4 regions of the Arthrobacter sp. SAFR-044 genome follow, and region 2 is predicted to be linked to each of the others. Evidence: riboswitches for the same ligand, from Rfam matches in the RefSeq annotation. Region 2 holds a riboswitch; each other region holds the start of a gene.
What was found. A riboswitch is a leader RNA that binds a small molecule or an ion and turns the genes downstream of it on or off. The one in region 2 is predicted to bind thiamine pyrophosphate.

Region 1 (4,291 bases), on a different contig from region 2:
TGCGTGCCACGCTGGCGGACGATGATCTCGCCTGCGGAAACTACCTGGCCGCCGAAGCGCTTGACGCCGAGGTACTGAGCGTTGGAATCGCGGCCGTTGCGAGTGGAGCTCGCGCCCTTTTTATGTGCCATCTGAAATGCCTGCCTCTAAATTCTGGGGAATCTGTTGAAATACCTGAACAGTAACCGGCGGTTACTTGATGCCGGTGATCTTGACCTTGGTCAGTTCCTGGCGGTGACCCTGGCGCTTCTTGTAGCCGGTCTTGTTCTTGAACTTCTGGATGACAATCTTAGGACCACGCAGGTCCTGGAGGATTTCAGCCGTAACAGTTACCTTGGCCAGGTCGGCGGCGGCGGAGGTGACCTTGTCACCATCAACCAGGAGCAGTGCGGGCAGCTCGATGGTGCTGCCGGCTCCACCGGCGACGCGGTTCAGGGTAACGAAGTCTCCAACGGAAACCTTCTCTTGGCGGCCGCCTGCGCGGACAATCGCGTACACCACTTGGGAACTCACTTCTCTCGACGTTTATTACAAAATTTGCGTGCGGAACCGACTCGGAAAAGCCGGGATTCTCGCTGTGCCTCAACGCCGTGGGGTCATAACCCAAGTGTTGGCGTAAGCACCGAAGATCCAGAATACGCTAAATCCATCTACGGCCGCAAATGAGGCTGGTTCCGGCGGCCCGGCTGTGGTAGTAACCACACCCAACAGGCAGCACCGCAACCGTGCTCCTCAATGATACCGGCGGCGCCGCCGGCACGGGTCAGGAATGCAGCCTCGGCGCGTCGAAGAATTCCACTTCCAGCCGGCAGGACTGCTTGAACGCGGTCACCATGGCCGCCCTCTCATGGTCGGAGGCCTTCAGGCCTGCTGCATCCACGATGGCGATGGCCCGGCGGGTGGCTGCGGCGAAGCCCTCGTCGGCGTAGGTCCGGAGCCAGGCTGCGTAGGCGTGGCCGTCCGGCTCCCCCGAGGCAAGGAACTGGGCGTGCAGCTTTTCACCGACCTCCGCGTAGAGCCAGAAACAGGGCAGGACTGCAGCGGCCAGGACTGCGTAGCTGCCCGACGCCGACGCTGCAGTGAGGTGATCCACGTAGGCCTTGGTGACCGGGCCAAGTCCGCCCTGGGCGGGGCGGGTGCTGAGCCAGGAGCGGTGCAGTTCCGACTCCACTTCGAGGCACTGCTGCGAGGATCCGGCCCAGAACAGCTGCTCGGCCTCGGAGGGGGCCAGGGCACTCGCCCGGGCAAGGACCCGGGAGTAGCCGTTCAGGTAAAGGGCATCCTGCGCCAGGTAGTAAGCGAAGTCCTTCTCGGCAAGGTCGCCGGAGGCCAGCCCGTGGATGAAATCCAAGGCGTAGATGTCCTCGAGGTCCTGCTGGGCTTCCGCCCACAGCCGTGCAGCGAAGCCGCCCTCGGCCAGTGCCGGCCGCACATGGTGGAAATGGTGCACCGGGCCGTTTCCCTGGCCCACCTCAAGCTGTTCCGAGTTTTCAAGGGCGCCGGCCAGCCATGGCTTGACCGTCCGGAGCGATGCCTCCCAGTCACCCAGGCGGGCCTGGACCGTGGCCATGGCGGAGGACAGGGAGCAGCCGGTGCCGTGGCTATTGCGGGTTGAGATGCGCTTGCCCTGCACCTCCACCACTTCCTGCGACAGGAGGCCGGCCGTGTTCACCAGCGCATCCGGGCAGTCGGCACCTGCAAGGTGGCCGCCCTTAACCAGCACGGTGGCCCCGGTGGCACCCGCAAGGCGCCTCCCCTGGTCCAGCGCGGCAGCCCAGCTCTGCGCAGGCTCCCCGCCCACCAGCATGGCAAGCTCCGGGAGGTTAGGGGTGATGAGGTGGGCCAGCGGGAGCAGTTCCCGGAGGGCAGCCTCCGCGGATTCCTTCAGCAGCCGGTCTCCGCTGGTGGCCACCATCACCGGGTCGAGGACCACGACGGCGGGACGCACCTTGGCCAGCCACCCGCGGACAGTGCGGATCACCGCTTCGTCCCCCAGCATGCCGATCTTGACGGCGTCGATGGAAATATCGTCGCTGACCGCATCCAGCTGCTCAGCCAGGAAGGCGGCGGGAGGAACATGGACGGACTGCACACCTCGGGTGTTCTGTGCCGTCAGGGCGGTGATGGCAGCCATGCCGTATCCGCCGTGGGCGGCAATGCTTTTAAGGTCGGCCTGGATACCTGCGCCCCCTGAGGGGTCGGAGCCCGCAATGGAGAGGACGCGCGGGACGTCCCGGCCTGCCGGCAACGTGGCGGGCACCTCGGGGGCAACTGACAGGGGCATGGAAAGGGTCGAAGACAAGAGACATCCCTTCGCCGGTACTAGCCGGACAGGTTCAACGGGTCTGGATCTCAGCCGGCCTTCTGCGCGGCACCCCGTGTCGGTTTCCACCCTAGCCCGTAGGCCGCGTCCGGCGGAAAGGATGACACCGCCCGGGCATGTGGAAAGTCCCCGCCCTGTGGACAGTTCCCCCTCGAATTCTCGGGGGAACTGTCCACAAAGCGGGGACTGCTGGTTAGCCTGCCTGGTCTAGAGCTCCGAGGCGGGCACGCCCACGCCGAGGATGATGGGTTCCTCGGCCGCCTTGCCCGGTTCCGGCTGGTTCTTCGCCGGCTCGGGGGCCTTGGCTGCGTGCGAGTGCCCGGTGCCTGCCGCCTGGACGTTCTCGTGGTGCTGGACGGCGGTCTCGTTGGCGGCTCCCTGGGCACGGCTGGCGCCGCGGTGGCGCCGCGGCCGGCGTTGCCGGGACTGCTCCAGCGTGTGGTCCGAGTAGTCCTTTTCGGCCGGAGCTTCAGCTGCGACGGCGGCACGGGCTTCCGCTTCCCCGCCGTCAGGCTGCCGTTCCGGGGCGACCGGTTCCGCTGCCTGCACCGCTTCTGCCGTCTTGGCAGGCGCGTTCTCCACCGGAGAAGCGGGCTGACCGAGGTGGGCAAACGCTTCGGCGAGCCGGTCCAGGGTCAGGGCAGGCTTGGGATGCTGTTCCCCGGCGTGCTCCACGAACGGAAGCGGGACTTCCTCGCCCCCGAACGTCAGGACAGCTGCGGGACGTGCCGGGGCATCGGCGTCGTGCTCCTCTTCAACGGGTGCCGGCGCAGGCTCCACGGAAGGCACCTGCCGGGCCGCTGCCACTTCATCGTCATGCAGGTGGGCTGCATGGGCGGCGGCGGCGATGTTCGCCAGTGCAAGCCTGGTGGCCTCTGCCTTGGCGTGCCGCTCGGCGTCGGCGGGGTCCGGCTGGACGGTGTGGACGTGGACGGCAGGTGCCGGGGCAGCTTCGGGCTGCTGCCCGCCGCGTCCCCGCCGCCGCTTGCGTTCGGACCTGACGCCGGGCTGGGCATTGTCGTTCCGCTGCCCTTCCGGACGGGCTTCCGCGCGGGGTTCGGGCCGGGTGTCGGCGCGCTGAACGTGGTGCTCGGCGGCCACGATATTGGCGCGGCGGTGCTCCACGGGATCGTCGTGGGTCACCACGCCGCGTCCGGCGCAGGCCTCGCACTGCTCGCCGAATACTTCCAGCAGGCCGGTTCCCATGCGCTTGCGGGTCATCTGGACCAGGCCCAGTGAGGTCACTTCGGCAACCTGGTGCTTGGTCCGGTCACGGCCCAGGCACTCCACCAGGCGGCGCAGGACCAGGTCGCGGTTGGATTCGAGCACCATGTCGATGAAGTCGATCACGATGATCCCGCCAATATCGCGCAGCCTCAGCTGGCGCACCACTTCCTCGGCGGCTTCGAGGTTGTTCTTGGTGACGGTTTCCTCGAGGTTGCCGCCGCTGCCGGTGAACTTGCCCGTGTTGACGTCCACTACGGTCATCGCCTCGGTACGGTCGATCACCAGCGAACCGCCGGAGGGGAGGAAGACCTTCCGCTCAAGGGCCTTGTGGATCTGCTCGTCGATGCGCCACGCGGAGAAGATGTCCTGGTCCTTGGTCCACTTCTCAAGGCGGCCCACAAGGTCCGGTGCCACGTAGGTGACGTAGGCTTCGATGGTGTCCCAGGCTTCCTCGCCGGACACGATGAGCTTGGAGAAGTCCTCGTTGAAGACGTCGCGGACCACCTTGATGGTGAGATCGGGTTCACCGTAGAGCAGCTCGGGAGCCAGGATCTTGGTGGACGCGGACTGGCTTTCGATGCCCTCCCATTGGGCGCGGAGCCGGTTGATGTCGTGCGTCAGCTCTTCCTCGGAAGCGCCCTCCGCAGCGGTGCGGACGATAACGCCGGCGTGCTCGGGCAGGCGGTCCTTGAGGATGCGCTTGAGCCGGTTGCGTTCGACGTCGGGCAGCTTGCGGGAGAT
Region 2 (4,291 bases):
GCGTGTAGCGGACGTCGTCGTCAGCGATGACAAGGACCTCCGCATCCGAGCAGCGGACGCCGGTCATTACACCCGCCACCTTGCCGTTGCCACCCGCGTGGTGGTCCGGGCGGATGTGGCGGACCGCTCGGGGGAACGCGGCACGGTGGCGGCCGAAGAGAGCGTTCTCCGAGCCGTCCACCACGGTGACGGCCACCCAGCCCACGAGGCTACGGAGGTACTCGGACAGTTCGGCCAGGCCCGAGTCCCCGGCCCACCGCAGGGGAAGGATGTACTCGGCATCGGGTGCCGCGGGACCCGGCGGCTCCTGCACGGCCGCGGACCAGCCTGTCACGCTGCCGCGGGCACGGCCGCCCGGAGCGATGTTTCCCCGGCTTCCCAGGAGGACATCAGGTGCGCGGAGAGGCGGCTGTCGATGGCCATGACGGCTGTGGCACCGAACAGGACGTCCGCAAGGAGGTTCGGCTCAGCCTCAACCAGGCCGCCGGCAAGGTCCCTCCCGGCAATCTGTTCGTGCACGGCGTCGGCCTCCACATGCTCATCAAAGTAGTGGGTGACGTCCGCGCCGAAACCGTGCCGGCGGAATCCGTTGCCGTAGAAACGGTTGGGCTGGGAGGAAGTCATTTCGTAGATTGCCAGATGGCCGGTGATGGCACCGCGGAGCCGCCGGTTCAGGCCGCACAGCGACATGAGGTTCACGGATGCGAGGGATACGGCGGGGACGGCATCGACGTAGGCGCCGTACCTGTCGTCCAGGCCCAGCCCGCGCATGGTCCGCGCGAACAAGGCGCTGTGCATCCGCTCGGGCCTGCCGCCGCCGTATTCGTCCGCCTGGATCTCCACGAGGGCCGCCTTGGCCCGGCCATGGAGCCGCGGGATGGCCCAGGTGTGCGGATCCGCTTCCTTCAGCTGGTAGATGGATTTGTGGATCAGGAACTCTTTCAGCTGCTCCAGGCTGGCCTTCTTGGCGACGTAGCGGGAAACGCTGGGGCCGGTGTCCGTGGCGGCGAGGCCGAAGAGGACGTCGGCAACGGCGTCGCTGGTCATGGCAACCCCGGCGGGCAGTTCGAAGTCTCCGGCGGCCTGGCACGCGGCGTCGCGGAGGGCTGCTTCGAAGGGTTCCTCAATCAAGCGCCGGACCCTGATCAGGGCCGGTTCCCATTCCCAGCCGTCGCTGGTACCGTGCAGCCCCGAGTAGTGCAGTTCGTAGAGGCAAAAGAGGGGCACCTGGATGTCTTCGTCGGCAATGATGTCATCGGTTGTGGCCACGCGGCCTGCCACCAGGCGGTACAGGCCGTCCAGCTCTGCCCCCGCCGTTTCAGGGTCCTTTGCCAGAGCCGCAAAGAGCGCGCTGCTGATGGGGCCTCTGGTGTCCGGGATTCTCATGGTGCTCCTTGGTTGCCGCGCCGTTTCCAGGAACGGAGGCAAAGGGCGCTTCCCTTCCCTGTCGTCGTCGTACCCCGGGGGACAACATAGTAAGCATGATTACTAATAAAAGCTAAGCAGCCCCGGCGGCCTGCTTGGCGCGTCCTCGGCGTGTTCCGCTGCGCCTAATCGCCCAGGGCCGACCCAAGGATGTCGCGCAGCGCTTCAACCACCAGGTCGTGGTCCTGCAGCTGCGGCAGCCCGGACACCGCAACGCCGGCCACCACACCAACGCCCGTCACGCAGATCGGAAACGCGCCCCCATGCGCGGCATAACGGGACTGGTCAAACCAGGCATTGTCCTCAATCCGGCCGCCACCAAGCCGGCCGCGCAGTCCCACCAAAAGGGAGGGCACCTCGTACCGGGCAGCGGCGCGCTGCTTGGCCCGGATCCAGTGCCCGTTGTCAGGGGTGGCGCCCGGCAGCGCGACATGGAACAGCACCTGGTCGCCCTTGGAAATGTCGATGGCGATGGGCAACGACCGCTCCTTTCCCAGTTCAACCAGGAGCAGGCCCAGGTTCAACGAGTCATCCAGCGAGAATCCGGGGAACTGGAGTTCGCGGACCTCTGCCTCGACGCGGGCAATCAGCGTCTCCAGCGAGCCCTCCGGCTGGGCGTCGATGGAATCAGGATCGTACCCGGTCACATCCGGCGGATTGGCGGTCATGACCCTCAATCTACCCCTGCCAGGTGTAAACTTGACCACGCCCAAAGCGGGCAAAATAAAGAGCATCACCCAACCAAAGCAACACTAAAACGACAGGGGAGCGCCGCCGTCGGGCATCCTGGCACACGCCGGGCACCGGAGGTGGGCGCTGAGAGTGCGGACAGCCGCAGACCCTCGAACCTGATCCGGTTAGTACCGGCGCAAGGGAGTCGAGTTCTCAAAGTGTCGCGGCTGCACGGCCACAGGCCGCCAGCCGGTCCACTTTCCCCTCCTGTTTCCCAGGAGGATCACAATGAGTACTGCAGCAATCAAGAAGACCACCAGTAAGTCCTGGCGCGTCGTGGACATCGTCGTCGCCGCGCTGGTGGCCATCGCCGGCGGAGTCATTTTCTGGGCCTGGGACCAGGGGGCCGCCGCCCTGTCGGCCCCCATGAACGCCGCCTACCCGCCGCTGACCGGACTGCTCGCCGGCGGCTGGATGATTCCCGGAGTGCTGGGAATGCTTATCATCCGCAAACCCGGGGCCGCCCTGTTCTGTGAGACCGTAGCCGCCACCGGGGAATTGCTCATGGGCTCCCAGTACGGCGCATCGGTCCTGTTCTCCGGTTTCATCCAGGGCCTGGGCGCGGAAATCATCTTCGCCATCTTCGTCTACCGGAAGTTCAACCTGCCCGTATCCCTGCTGGCCGGCGCTGCGGCCGGGTTCTTCTGCGGCCTGAACGACTCGTTTGCGCCGTGGGGCTGGAACATTGCCTACCCGGGCGCGGACAAGCTCGCCTACATTGTCCTCACCACCATTTCCGGCGCCATCCTGGCCGGCGCCCTGTCCTGGCTTGCCACCCGCGGCCTGGCGCGCACGGGCGTGCTGAGCTCCTTCGCCTCCCGGAAGGCTGCCACTGAGCCCGTCTTCTCCTGATGGCACCTTCCCAGGACGCTCCCGGCACGGTCCGGCCTGCCGCCATCACCGCCCGTGGCTGGGGCTGGCGGCATGCCGGAAGGACCCGGCCCGCCGTCCACGGCCTTGACCTGGACATCGCGCCCGGAGAGCGGGTGCTCCTGCTCGGCCCCTCCGGCGCCGGGAAGTCCACGCTGCTGCACGCGCTCGCCGGTGTCCTGGGGGACATCAACGACGACGGCGAGGCAGGCGATGCCGACGAGTCAGGTTCGCTGCTGGTGGACGGCGCCCCGCCCCGGGCCCGGCGCGGCCGGGCCGGGCTCATGCAGCAGGACCCGGAGACCCAGGTGGTCCTGTCTCGGGTGGGGGACGACGTCGCCTTCGGCGCCGAAAACCTCGCGGTGCCCCGCGAGGCCATCTGGCCCCGCGTGCACGAGGCGCTTGCCGACGTCGGACTGTCCCACCTCCCGCTGGACCACCCGACGTCGGCCCTGTCCGGCGGCCAAAAGCAGCGCCTGGCGCTGGCGGGAATCCTCGCGATGCGCCCCGGGCTGATCCTGCTGGACGAACCCACCGCCAACCTGGACCCGGATGGGGTGCTGGAGGTCCGCGACTCGGTGGCCCGCTCCCTGGACAAAACCGGGGCCACGCTGGTGGTGGTGGAGCACCGGGTGTCCGTCTGGAAGGACCTGGTGGACCGGATCGTGGTCCTGCAGCCGGGTTCCGCCGCCGATCCTGCAGTGCTCCTGGACGGGCCGCCGGACCGCGTACTCACTGAGGCGCGGACCATGCTCACCGCGGCGGGCGTCTGGGTACCCGGGTATGTACCGGCGACACGCGCCCGCGCCGCCGTCCCTGCTCCCGGTGCAGGCAGCCTCCTGCTGGCCGCAGAGCAACTGGGCGTTTCCCGCGAACGTCCCCGCCGCAAGGGCTTCCGGAAAATACCCCCGGTACCGGTCCAGGAGGGCGTAGCTGCGCAGGTCCGCGCCGGGCAGGCGCTGGCCATCACCGGAGCCAACGGCGCGGGCAAGTCCACCTTTGCGCTGACCCTCGCCGGCCTGCTCGAACCGGTGTCAGGAAAGGTCTCGGCAACGCTGGACCTCAGCCGCGGGGCAGGCATCGATCCCTACAAATGGAAGGCGGAGCAGCTGATTTCGCGTGTGGGCACGGTGTTCCAGGAGCCCGAGCACCAGTTCGTCACCGGGAACGTGCTCGACGAGCTGCTCTTTGGCCCCCGGCACCTGGGGCACGGCGAGGACCGGGTGGACGAGCTGCTGGAGCGGCTGCGGCTCACCCAACTGGT
Region 3 (4,291 bases), on a different contig from region 2:
GGGGTGACGTAGCAGAGCATGGCGGTGCCGTAGCGGGCGATTTCCGTTGCCCCGATTGCCGAGGTGATGTGGTCATAGCCGGGGGCGATATCGGTCACCAACGGGCCCAGGGTGTAGAACGGCGCACCCTTGCACAGCTCCTGCTGCCGTTCAACGTTCTCGCGGACCAGGTGGAACGGAACGTGGCCGGGGCCCTCCACCATCACCTGCACGTCGTACTCCCAGGCACGCTGCGTCAGCTCGGCGAGCGTGTCCAGCTCCGCGAACTGGGCGGCGTCGTTGGCGTCCGCGGTGGAGCCGGGGCGGAGGCCGTCACCCAGGGAGAAGGCGACGTCGTAATTGGCGAAGATTTCACACAGCTCATCGAAGTGCGTGTACAGGAAGTTCTCCTGGTGGTGGGCCAGGCACCAGCCCGCCATGATGGAGCCGCCGCGCGAGACAATGCCGGTCACCCGGTTGGCGGTGAGCGGGACATATCGGAGCAGCACGCCCGCGTGGATGGTCATATAGTCCACGCCCTGCTCGCACTGTTCAATAACGGTGTCCCGGAAGATTTCCCAGGTAAGGGCGTTGGCCTCGCCGTTGACCTTTTCCAGGGCCTGGTAAATGGGCACGGTCCCGATGGGGACGGGGGAGTTGCGGATGATCCACTCCCGTGTGGTGTGGATGTCGTCGCCGGTGGACAGGTCCATGACGGTGTCGGCGCCCCACTGCGTGGCCCACTGCAGCTTGTCCACCTCCTCCGCGATGGAGCTCGTCACGGCAGAGTTGCCGATGTTCGCGTTGATTTTTACCAGGAAGGCCTTGCCGATGATCATCGGCTCGGATTCGGGGTGGTTGATGTTGTTCGGGATGATGGCCCTGCCGGCCGCCACCTCGCTGCGGACCAGTTCTACGTCGCAGTTTTCGCGCAGCGCCACGAAGCGCATTTCCTGCGTAATGATTCCCTGGCGGGCATAGTGCATCTGCGTCACCGTCCGGCCGTCGACGGCGCGGCGGGGCACCGGCTGCCCGCCCTTCCACTCCGCGGAGGCGGCGCCGCGGCGCACGGCTGAGCGGCCGTCGTCGAGCAGGTTGCGCTCCCTGCCGCCGTAGGCCTCGGTGTCTTCCCGCTCCGCGATCCACCGCGCCCGGAAAGGCTGCAGGCCGCGGACGGGGTCGCTGCCGGGGCCCGCGGTCCGGTAGGTCCGGAAGGGGGCGTTTGGCTGGCCGTTGGGGGACGATTCAAGGGCAATTTCCGTCACAGGTACCCGGATTCCGGATGTTTCGTCCGCGAGGTAGGCGAGCGAATGGGACTTCAGGGATTGGGTCACCTGCGGTTCGGACGGGCCGCCCGGCTCCCCGGCGGACGGCAGGAGGGCAGGGTTCAACTGGGTGTTTTGCGTACTCAAGGGAATACTCACTTCCTTCGCCGGCATTACCCGGACAGGTTCAACGGTCGCAGGCCGCGTCAGCCCGATCTCAGCCCCTGCAAGGGCACCCGTGTGGTCAGGAACGAAGCTACCACAGGCTCCTGGAGCGGCCTTGTCATAAACGCGGTGCTAGCCTGACCGGGCATCGAAAGGAGCCCTATGACAGGCATCATCCACTTCCGCGGCCCCGTCCTGGCCGCACCGGACCGGGTACGGCGCGGGCTCTGGTCCGTTGACGGCAGGCTCACGTTCAACAAGCCGGCCGCTCCCCCCAACCGGGTGCTCGACGGCTGGGTGCTGCCGGGCTTCGCGGACGCCCATTGCCACATCGGGCTGGGCCCCGCAGGCCCTGTCGAACCTCCAGCCGCCAGGGACCAGGCACTGGCGGACCTCAACGCCGGAACCCTGCTGGTCCGCGATGCCGGTTCGCCGGCAGATACCCGCTGGATGCAGGGCGGCAGGGACTTTCCGGTGTTGATCCGGGCCGGGCGCCATATCGCCCGGACGCGGCGTTACCTGCGGGGCTTCGCAGAGGAGGTGGAGCCGGAGGGCCTCGTGGAGGCCGTCCGCAAGCAGGCGCGCGCCGGCGACGGCTGGGTCAAGCTGGTGGGGGACTGGATTGACCGAAGCGCCGGTGACCTGGCGCCGTCGTTTCCTGCCGCCGTCGTACGTGACGCTGTCCAGGCGGCCCATGACGAAGGTGCCCGGGTGACGGCGCACTGCTTCGCCGAAGACACCCTGGACCAGGTGCTGGACGCCGGCATTGACTGCGTCGAGCATGCCACGGGGCTCCTGCCCCGCCACCTGCCCCGGTTCGCCGAACAAGGGGTTCCGATCGTGCCCACCCTCGTCAACATCGCCACCTTCCCCGACATTGCAGCGCAGGCCGACCCCAAGTTCCCGCGCTATGCCGCCCACATGCGGGCCCTGTGGGAACGCAGGCTGGAACGGGTGGCGGAAGCACACGCCGCGGGTGTGCGCATCTTCGCCGGCACCGACGCCGGCAGCGTGATCCCGCATGGCAGGATCGCAGACGAAATCCTCGCCCTGCACAGCGCGGGCCTGCCCATGGAGTCGGCCCTGGATGCCGCCTGCTGGGCAGCCCGCGCGTGGCTGGGAGCGGACGGACTGGAGGAGGGGGCGCGCGCCGACGTCGTGGTATGCCGGGAAGACCCGCGGGCAGTGCCGAAGACCATTGCGGCGCTGGAGCACGTGGTGCTGGGCGGGCGGATCATTCGCTGACGAACGGTTCGCGGGGACTTGGAATAAATTGAACCTTCAAGTAATTTTAATAGGTGACAGGCCGCCAATGGGACGGCCGCCAATGCAAGGAGCCTTCAATGACCGCATCAGCCAGCAGCCAGGATCTTCTTCCTGCCGAACTCGCCATGGGCACCGTGATGCTCAAGGTGGGCGACATGAAGGTCATGACCGACTACTACCAGCGTGCGCTGGGCCTCGAGGTGGTGGCCGAGCAGGACGGCGGGCTCTACCTCGGCAGGCTCGGCAGGCCGTTGGTCCACCTTGCCCCGGCCCCCGGGCTGCACCTTCCCGGCAGGGGAGAAGCGGGCCTGTTCCACACCGCGCTGCTCTTTGAGGACCAGGCCTCCCTGGCCGCCACCGTCGCCACTGCTGCCCAGTACGAGCCCCGGGCCTTCACGGGCAGCGCCGACCACCTGGTGAGCGAAGCCTTCTACTTCACCGACCCCGAGGGCAACGGCATCGAGCTGTACTGGGACCGCCCCCGCAGCAACTGGTCCTGGAATGGGACCGACGTGGTCATGGACAGCCTGGCGCTCCCGCCGCAGCGCTACCTTGAGCAGTACCTCACCGAGGAGTCCCTGGAAGGCCAGCGGCAGACGGCGGCCGGCGTGGGCCACGTCCACCTCCAGGTTGGCGACGTGCAGACCGCCCGCGACTTCTACGTGGGGACACTCGGGTTCGAAAAGACCGCGGGTTGGCACGGGCAGGCGCTGTTCGTCTCCGCAGGCCGCTACCACCACCACATGGCCATGAACGTCTGGAACAGCCGCGGCGCGGGCCCGCGCAAGGACACCCTTGGGCTGGGCGAGGTGCTCATCGAGGTTCCTTCCGGGGACGACGTCGGGGCGCTGACGGACCGCCTCAGGGTTGCCGGGGTGCCTGCCCACCACACCGGTTCGGAGCTTCGGTTCGAGGATCCGTGGCGCAACCGGATCCGCGTGGCCGTCCGCTGATTGGTGCCGCGTCCTGCGGCGCTCCGCGGCAAGCCGTTCAGGCGTGCGCCGGGAGGCGTGCAACTACTAGGCTGATTCCGTACGGCCGGGCGGCGCCCGGCGCGCAGCTCCGCCAACGGAAGAAGGGCACCAGCAATGGGCTTCACCGAGATCTTTGTCGCCACCCATGACGCCGCGCTGAAACGCGCCGGCATCCTTGATGAAGGAAGCAGCTCCTCCGCGGAAGGCGCACCTGCCGGCCAGGCAGTGCGGATCGAGGGAATCAGCGACTTTGAAGTGGAGCAGCTCGGCGACCTGGCGGGGACGGCCGTTCACGCCGGCGGAGCCGACTATGAGCTGACCCTGGTGGACGTCGCCAGCGATTCCCTCCTTGCCGTTCCGCCGGCCATGGTCCGTGCCCTCGCGGACCTGCTCACCTACGAAACCGAAGGTGAGGGCAACGTCCTTGACGACGTTTCGGAACAGTGGGCGGGCCAGGAGGACATGCCGTTTGGCGCCGCCCAGGCGCGGACCTACGTGCAGCAGCTGGCGGAGCTTGCCGCCGGAGTCGACGATTCGGAGCGGACCGGACTGTACGTCTGGTCAGCCTGACCCGCCAAGTCGAAATAACAGCGCTGATCTGGCACAATGAACAGGTACTCGATCTGCGTGGCCCCTCTCTCC
Region 4 (4,291 bases), on a different contig from region 2:
GTTCAGAACGTTGGCCGCGAAATCGTGCTGGAATCGACCCAGGACGCGGAGACGGTGGCCAAGGTTGTTGGCGAAGCCATTACCGCAGGCGGCGAATTGCGCCTGAAGGATGACAAAGGACGCCTGATCATTATTCCGGGCAACGCCTTGGCGTACGTGGAAATAGGTGCCGAAGAGGTTCGGCGCGTAGGTTTCGGCCAGTTCTAGTTTCCGGCCCAGGTCCAGTTCCGGCCCGTTCTATTTCCACACGGTCCGGGCCTGCCGCTGTCTTCCAAGGAGATCCATGCTTTCGCTGACCATCGTGGTGCTGGCAACCATCGCCGCCGGCTTCGTCGTCTGGGCCAATGACAAGCGGCATGCCAAGTATGGCGCGGCATTGCCCGCCGGCGTCGGCGTGGTTGTTGCGGCGCTGGCGTGGATCATCCTGATGGCGGCAGGCTTCGGCTACCTGCCGGGGACCACCTGGCTTCCGTGGGTCCTGCCCACGGTGCTCGGCGTCGCCGCAGCCATCGCCGCCGTCGTCTACCTGGGCCGCACCCGGGCGCGCCGCGACACGGAGCGGCTGACCGTCATTCTGCGCCGCTGACGAACCGACTGCCAGCTGCCATACACGTGTGGCCACCACCCATCAGGGCGGTGGCCACACGTGTATCACCTGGGTCAGAGGAACTCCGCCCGGCCCTCCATCGCCGACGACGCAAGTGCATGCTCCCGGCGCGGGATGCGCCCTGCAGCCCTGGCCATCCTGCCGGCGATTACTGCGTGTTTGAACGCTTCGCCCATGAGCGCCGGGTTCTGGGCCCGCGTCACCGCCGTGGCCAGCAGGACGGCGTCGCAGCCCAGCTCCATGGCCAGGGCAGCGTCCGAGGCCGTACCGATGCCCGCGTCCAAAACCACCGGCACAGAAGCGCGGGACACGATGAGCTCGATGTTGTGCGGATTCAGGATTCCCAGTCCGGTACCAATCGGGGCGCCGAGCGGCATGACCGCTGTGGCGCCGAGGTTCTCCAGCCGCAGCGCAAGCACGGGATCGTCATTGGTGTAGGCGAAGACCTTGAATCCGCGGTTGACCAGCTGCTCCGTGGCCTCCACCAGCTCCACGGCGTCCGGCAAAAGGGTCTGTTCGTCCGCGATGACCTCCAGTTTCACCCAGTCGGTCTCCAGCGCCTCCCGGGCAAGTTCCGCCGTGAGGACCGCGTCCCTGGCAGTGAAGCAGCCGGCGGTGTTGGGCAGCACACGGATTCCGTGGTCCACCAGCAGCTGGAACAGCGAACCGGTTTCCGCGGTGGAGTAGCGGCGCATGGCAACGGTGGTCAGGGCGGTGCCGGACGCGAGGAGCGCAGTGCCCAGGCCGCCCAGGCTCGGCGCCCCGCCCGTGCCCATGATGAGCCGGGATCCGAGGGCGACGCCGTCAATCACCAGGGCGTCGGCGGCGCCGGAATTCCCGGCGGGGTTGATGGTGCTGGTTTCGGTCATGGTGTCAGCCTCCCTGTACTGCCGTGACGAGTTCGATGTCGTCGCCCTCGGCGAGCGCCGTGGCGAACCATTGGCTGCGCGGCACCACCTGGGCATTATGCGCGACGGCGACGCCCAGTTTCCCGCCGTCCGTCGCGTGGCCATTGGGCCCCAGCGGGCGTCCGGTGACCTGGGTGACGAGCGTGGTGATGGAGGCGCCGTCGGCCACCGTTTGGGTGTTTCCGTTCAGGGTGATGTTCACGCTGTCTCCTTGATGTGGGTGCGTTGGTTGGCCGCCGCCGGGCTGGAGAACCGCTCCGGGCGGAAGGGCGCCCACCGGGGATCGGCTTTCCCGTCCAGCAGGGCGGTGCAGATGGCTGCGGCAGCGGGGGTGAGCAGCACCCCGTGCCGGAAGAATCCGGTGGCGATGATGAGCCCCGGCACGTGCCCGGGCCCGGTTGCAGCGGACCCTTCGCCTGGTGAAGTCTGGTTCACCGGCACGCGGCCCAGCAGCGGGGCGTTGTCAGGCGTTCCCGGGCGGGCACGGGCGGTGCATTCCAGGAGTTCCAGTTCAGCGACGGCGGGCACCAGCGCCTGCGCGTCGCGGAGGAGCTGGTACACACCCCCGGCGCTGACGGCATCGGAGAGGGCGTCCTCCCGCTGGGTGGCTCCGATCACCACCGTCCCGTCCTGCCGGGGGACGATGTACACGGGGACGCCGTGCACCAGGCCGCGCACCGTGGAGGTCACCAGGGGCTGGAGGTGCCGTGGAACGGCGAGGCGGAGGATGTCCCCGTGCACTGGGCGAAGGGGCAGGTCGAGGCCGGCCGGCAGGCCGCCAAGGGTCCCTGCCTGCAGGCCGTTGGCCACGATGGTTTCCGTTGCCAGGACGGTGCCGCCGCCGGCGAGGCTTGCGCCGGCAACTGTTCCGCCCTCCCACAGCAGGCCCGTGGCCCGGTCCGGTACTGCATACCCCTCCACCGCCCCGGCGACGGCCAGGTCGGGGGTATTAAGCGCCGCGCGGGCGAGGGCCAGCCGCAGGGCTGCCACCAGGCGCCGGGGATCCACCTGGTGGTCGGCCGGCGTATCCAAGGCACAGGCGATGGCGGGGCTAAGGAGCGGCTCACGCTTGCGGGCTTCCCGGACTGTCAGGGGCTCCACCGCCAGGCCGTTGGCCTGCTGTACCGTGCGAAGGTCCATCAATGTGCGCCGGTCCGCGGCGTCGGCACCCACGGCGAGGGTCGGCGTCGTCAGGTATCCGCAATCCGTTTCCGTTGCGCCGGCGATGCCGGCGGCGAAACCCGGCCACCGCGACGATGCCTCAAGCATCAGTTCCAGGAGGTCCTCCTCCTGGTAGTGCAACTCGCTGACGGGGGCAAGCATGCCGGCGGCGGCCCAGCTGGCGCCGTTCCCGGGAGCGTCATCGATCAGGGCAACGGAGCGGCCGGAGCGCTGCGCCTCATAGGCGATTCCGTGTCCGATCACTCCACCGCCGATGACGGCGACGTCGGCACGCACCGTGGCACGGGCGGCCCCGGCGGACCCGGGGCGATGGTCGATAGGGGTGCGCATGTGGTTCCTTCCCTACGCCGGCATTAACCGGATCAGGTCAAGCGGTCGGCTCTGACGCCCTCTCAGCCCGGCGCTTTGTGACAGCTGCCGCGGGCTCCCGCAGTACCAGCCCAGTTTAGAGGAACTAGGCTTGCAGGCATGAATGTGTCCACCTCATCCTTGTCCGCCGGCTCCCCCGCTCCAGCCACGGCTGTTAGTGCCGAAGTTGCCAATGCCGGTCACAGCGACGCCCTCAAGGCGGCCCGCCTGTACCTCTGCACCGACGCGCGGCGTGCCCGCGGCGACTTTGCCGGGTTCGTGGACGCCGCATTTGCCGGCGGCGTGGACATCATCCAGCTCCGCGACAAGGCCATCGAGGCTGCAGAGGAACTGGAGCTGCTGGCGGTGCTGAAGGAGGCCGCGGTGCGGCATGGGAAACTGTGGGCCGTCAATGACCGTGCGGACATCGCCGTGCTGTCCGGGGCGCCGGTGTTCCATGTCGGCCAGAAGGACCTTCCGCTGGCTGCAGCGAGGACACTGGTCAACGGAAACGCGGCCATTGGGCTCTCCAGCCACACCACCGGCCAGGTGGACGCTGCCTTGGCGGCAACGGCAGGCCCCTCCGGGCTGGACTACTTCTGCGTCGGCCCTGTCTGGGCCACACCCACCAAGCCAGGCAGGACCGCCGTCGGCCCTGAGCTGGTGAAATACGCTGCCGAAGCCTCGCGGCAGGCAGCGGACCCTGTGCCCTGGTTTGCGATCGGCGGCATCGACCACGGAAACGTCCACAAGGTGGCGGAGGCGGGTGCCCGCAGGATCGTGGTGGTCCGTGCCATCACCGAGGCACCCGACCCGGCTGCCGCGGCTGCCTCCCTCCTCGACGCGCTGGACGGCGCCGGCTCCTGAGCCTGCTTAATCGCGGGACTTGGGGCTACGCTGATTTTTGTGTCACATCATCGGTTGGCCCCCAACGTCCATGACCACAAGAACGCCCTGGAAGAGGCGTTGGGGCTGCTGCGGACGGAACTTGAACTGCCGGGGCCGTACCCTGCTGAGGCGGTGGAAGACGCCCTGGCCGCGGTAGCCGCGCTGCAGCTGCCCCCCTATGACCTGACCGCCGTCGAATTCGTGACCATCGATCCGGCGTCCTCCACGGACCTTGACCAGGCAGTATTCATTGAACCGGACGGGCTCGGCTACCGGGTCATGTACGCCATCGCCGACGTTCCGGCGTTCGTTGCACCGAGCGGCCCCCTGGACGCCGAAACCCGCCGCCGCGGACAGA

Region 1: linked by a shared signal. The riboswitch ahead of thiD (bifunctional hydroxymethylpyrimidine kinase/phosphomethylpyrimidine kinase) and the one ahead of ACR65J_RS05730 (ECF transporter S component) in region 2 are both predicted to bind thiamine pyrophosphate.
Region 3: linked by a shared signal. The riboswitch ahead of thiC (phosphomethylpyrimidine synthase ThiC) and the one ahead of ACR65J_RS05730 (ECF transporter S component) in region 2 are both predicted to bind thiamine pyrophosphate.
Region 4: linked by a shared signal. The riboswitch ahead of thiO (glycine oxidase ThiO) and the one ahead of ACR65J_RS05730 (ECF transporter S component) in region 2 are both predicted to bind thiamine pyrophosphate.

What each region holds. Positions count from the first base shown of each region.
Region 1 covers NZ_JBPFDN010000004.1:61,472-65,762, reverse strand. Annotated here, with positions in the region: gene rpmA (50S ribosomal protein L27) at 1-131, opposite strand, end outside; gene rplU (50S ribosomal protein L21) at 193-501, opposite strand; gene thiD (bifunctional hydroxymethylpyrimidine kinase/phosphomethylpyrimidine kinase) at 764-2,284, opposite strand; TPP riboswitch at 2,292-2,389, opposite strand; gene ACR65J_RS07635 (Rne/Rng family ribonuclease) at 2,531-4,291, opposite strand, start outside.
Region 2 covers NZ_JBPFDN010000003.1:142,741-147,031, forward strand. Annotated here, with positions in the region: gene ACR65J_RS05715 (glycosyltransferase family 2 protein) at 1-313, opposite strand, end outside; gene ACR65J_RS05720 (iron-containing redox enzyme family protein) at 331-1,386, opposite strand; gene ACR65J_RS05725 (heme-degrading domain-containing protein) at 1,551-2,093, opposite strand; TPP riboswitch at 2,178-2,318, shown strand; gene ACR65J_RS05730 (ECF transporter S component) at 2,386-3,009, shown strand; gene ACR65J_RS05735 (ABC transporter ATP-binding protein) at 3,009-4,291, shown strand, end outside.
Region 3 covers NZ_JBPFDN010000007.1:18,249-22,539, reverse strand. Annotated here, with positions in the region: gene thiC (phosphomethylpyrimidine synthase ThiC) at 1-1,391, opposite strand, end outside; TPP riboswitch at 1,387-1,494, opposite strand; gene ACR65J_RS12180 (amidohydrolase family protein) at 1,572-2,654, shown strand; gene ACR65J_RS12175 (VOC family protein) at 2,753-3,628, shown strand; gene ACR65J_RS12170 (hypothetical protein) at 3,764-4,219, shown strand.
Region 4 covers NZ_JBPFDN010000002.1:106,048-110,338, forward strand. Annotated here, with positions in the region: gene ACR65J_RS03185 (DUF3107 domain-containing protein) at 1-207, shown strand, start outside; gene ACR65J_RS03190 (hypothetical protein) at 284-586, shown strand; gene ACR65J_RS03195 (thiazole synthase) at 661-1,476, opposite strand; gene thiS (sulfur carrier protein ThiS) at 1,481-1,717, opposite strand; gene thiO (glycine oxidase ThiO) at 1,714-3,027, opposite strand; TPP riboswitch at 3,020-3,138, opposite strand; gene thiE (thiamine phosphate synthase) at 3,166-3,912, shown strand; gene ACR65J_RS03215 (RNB domain-containing ribonuclease) at 3,952-4,291, shown strand, end outside.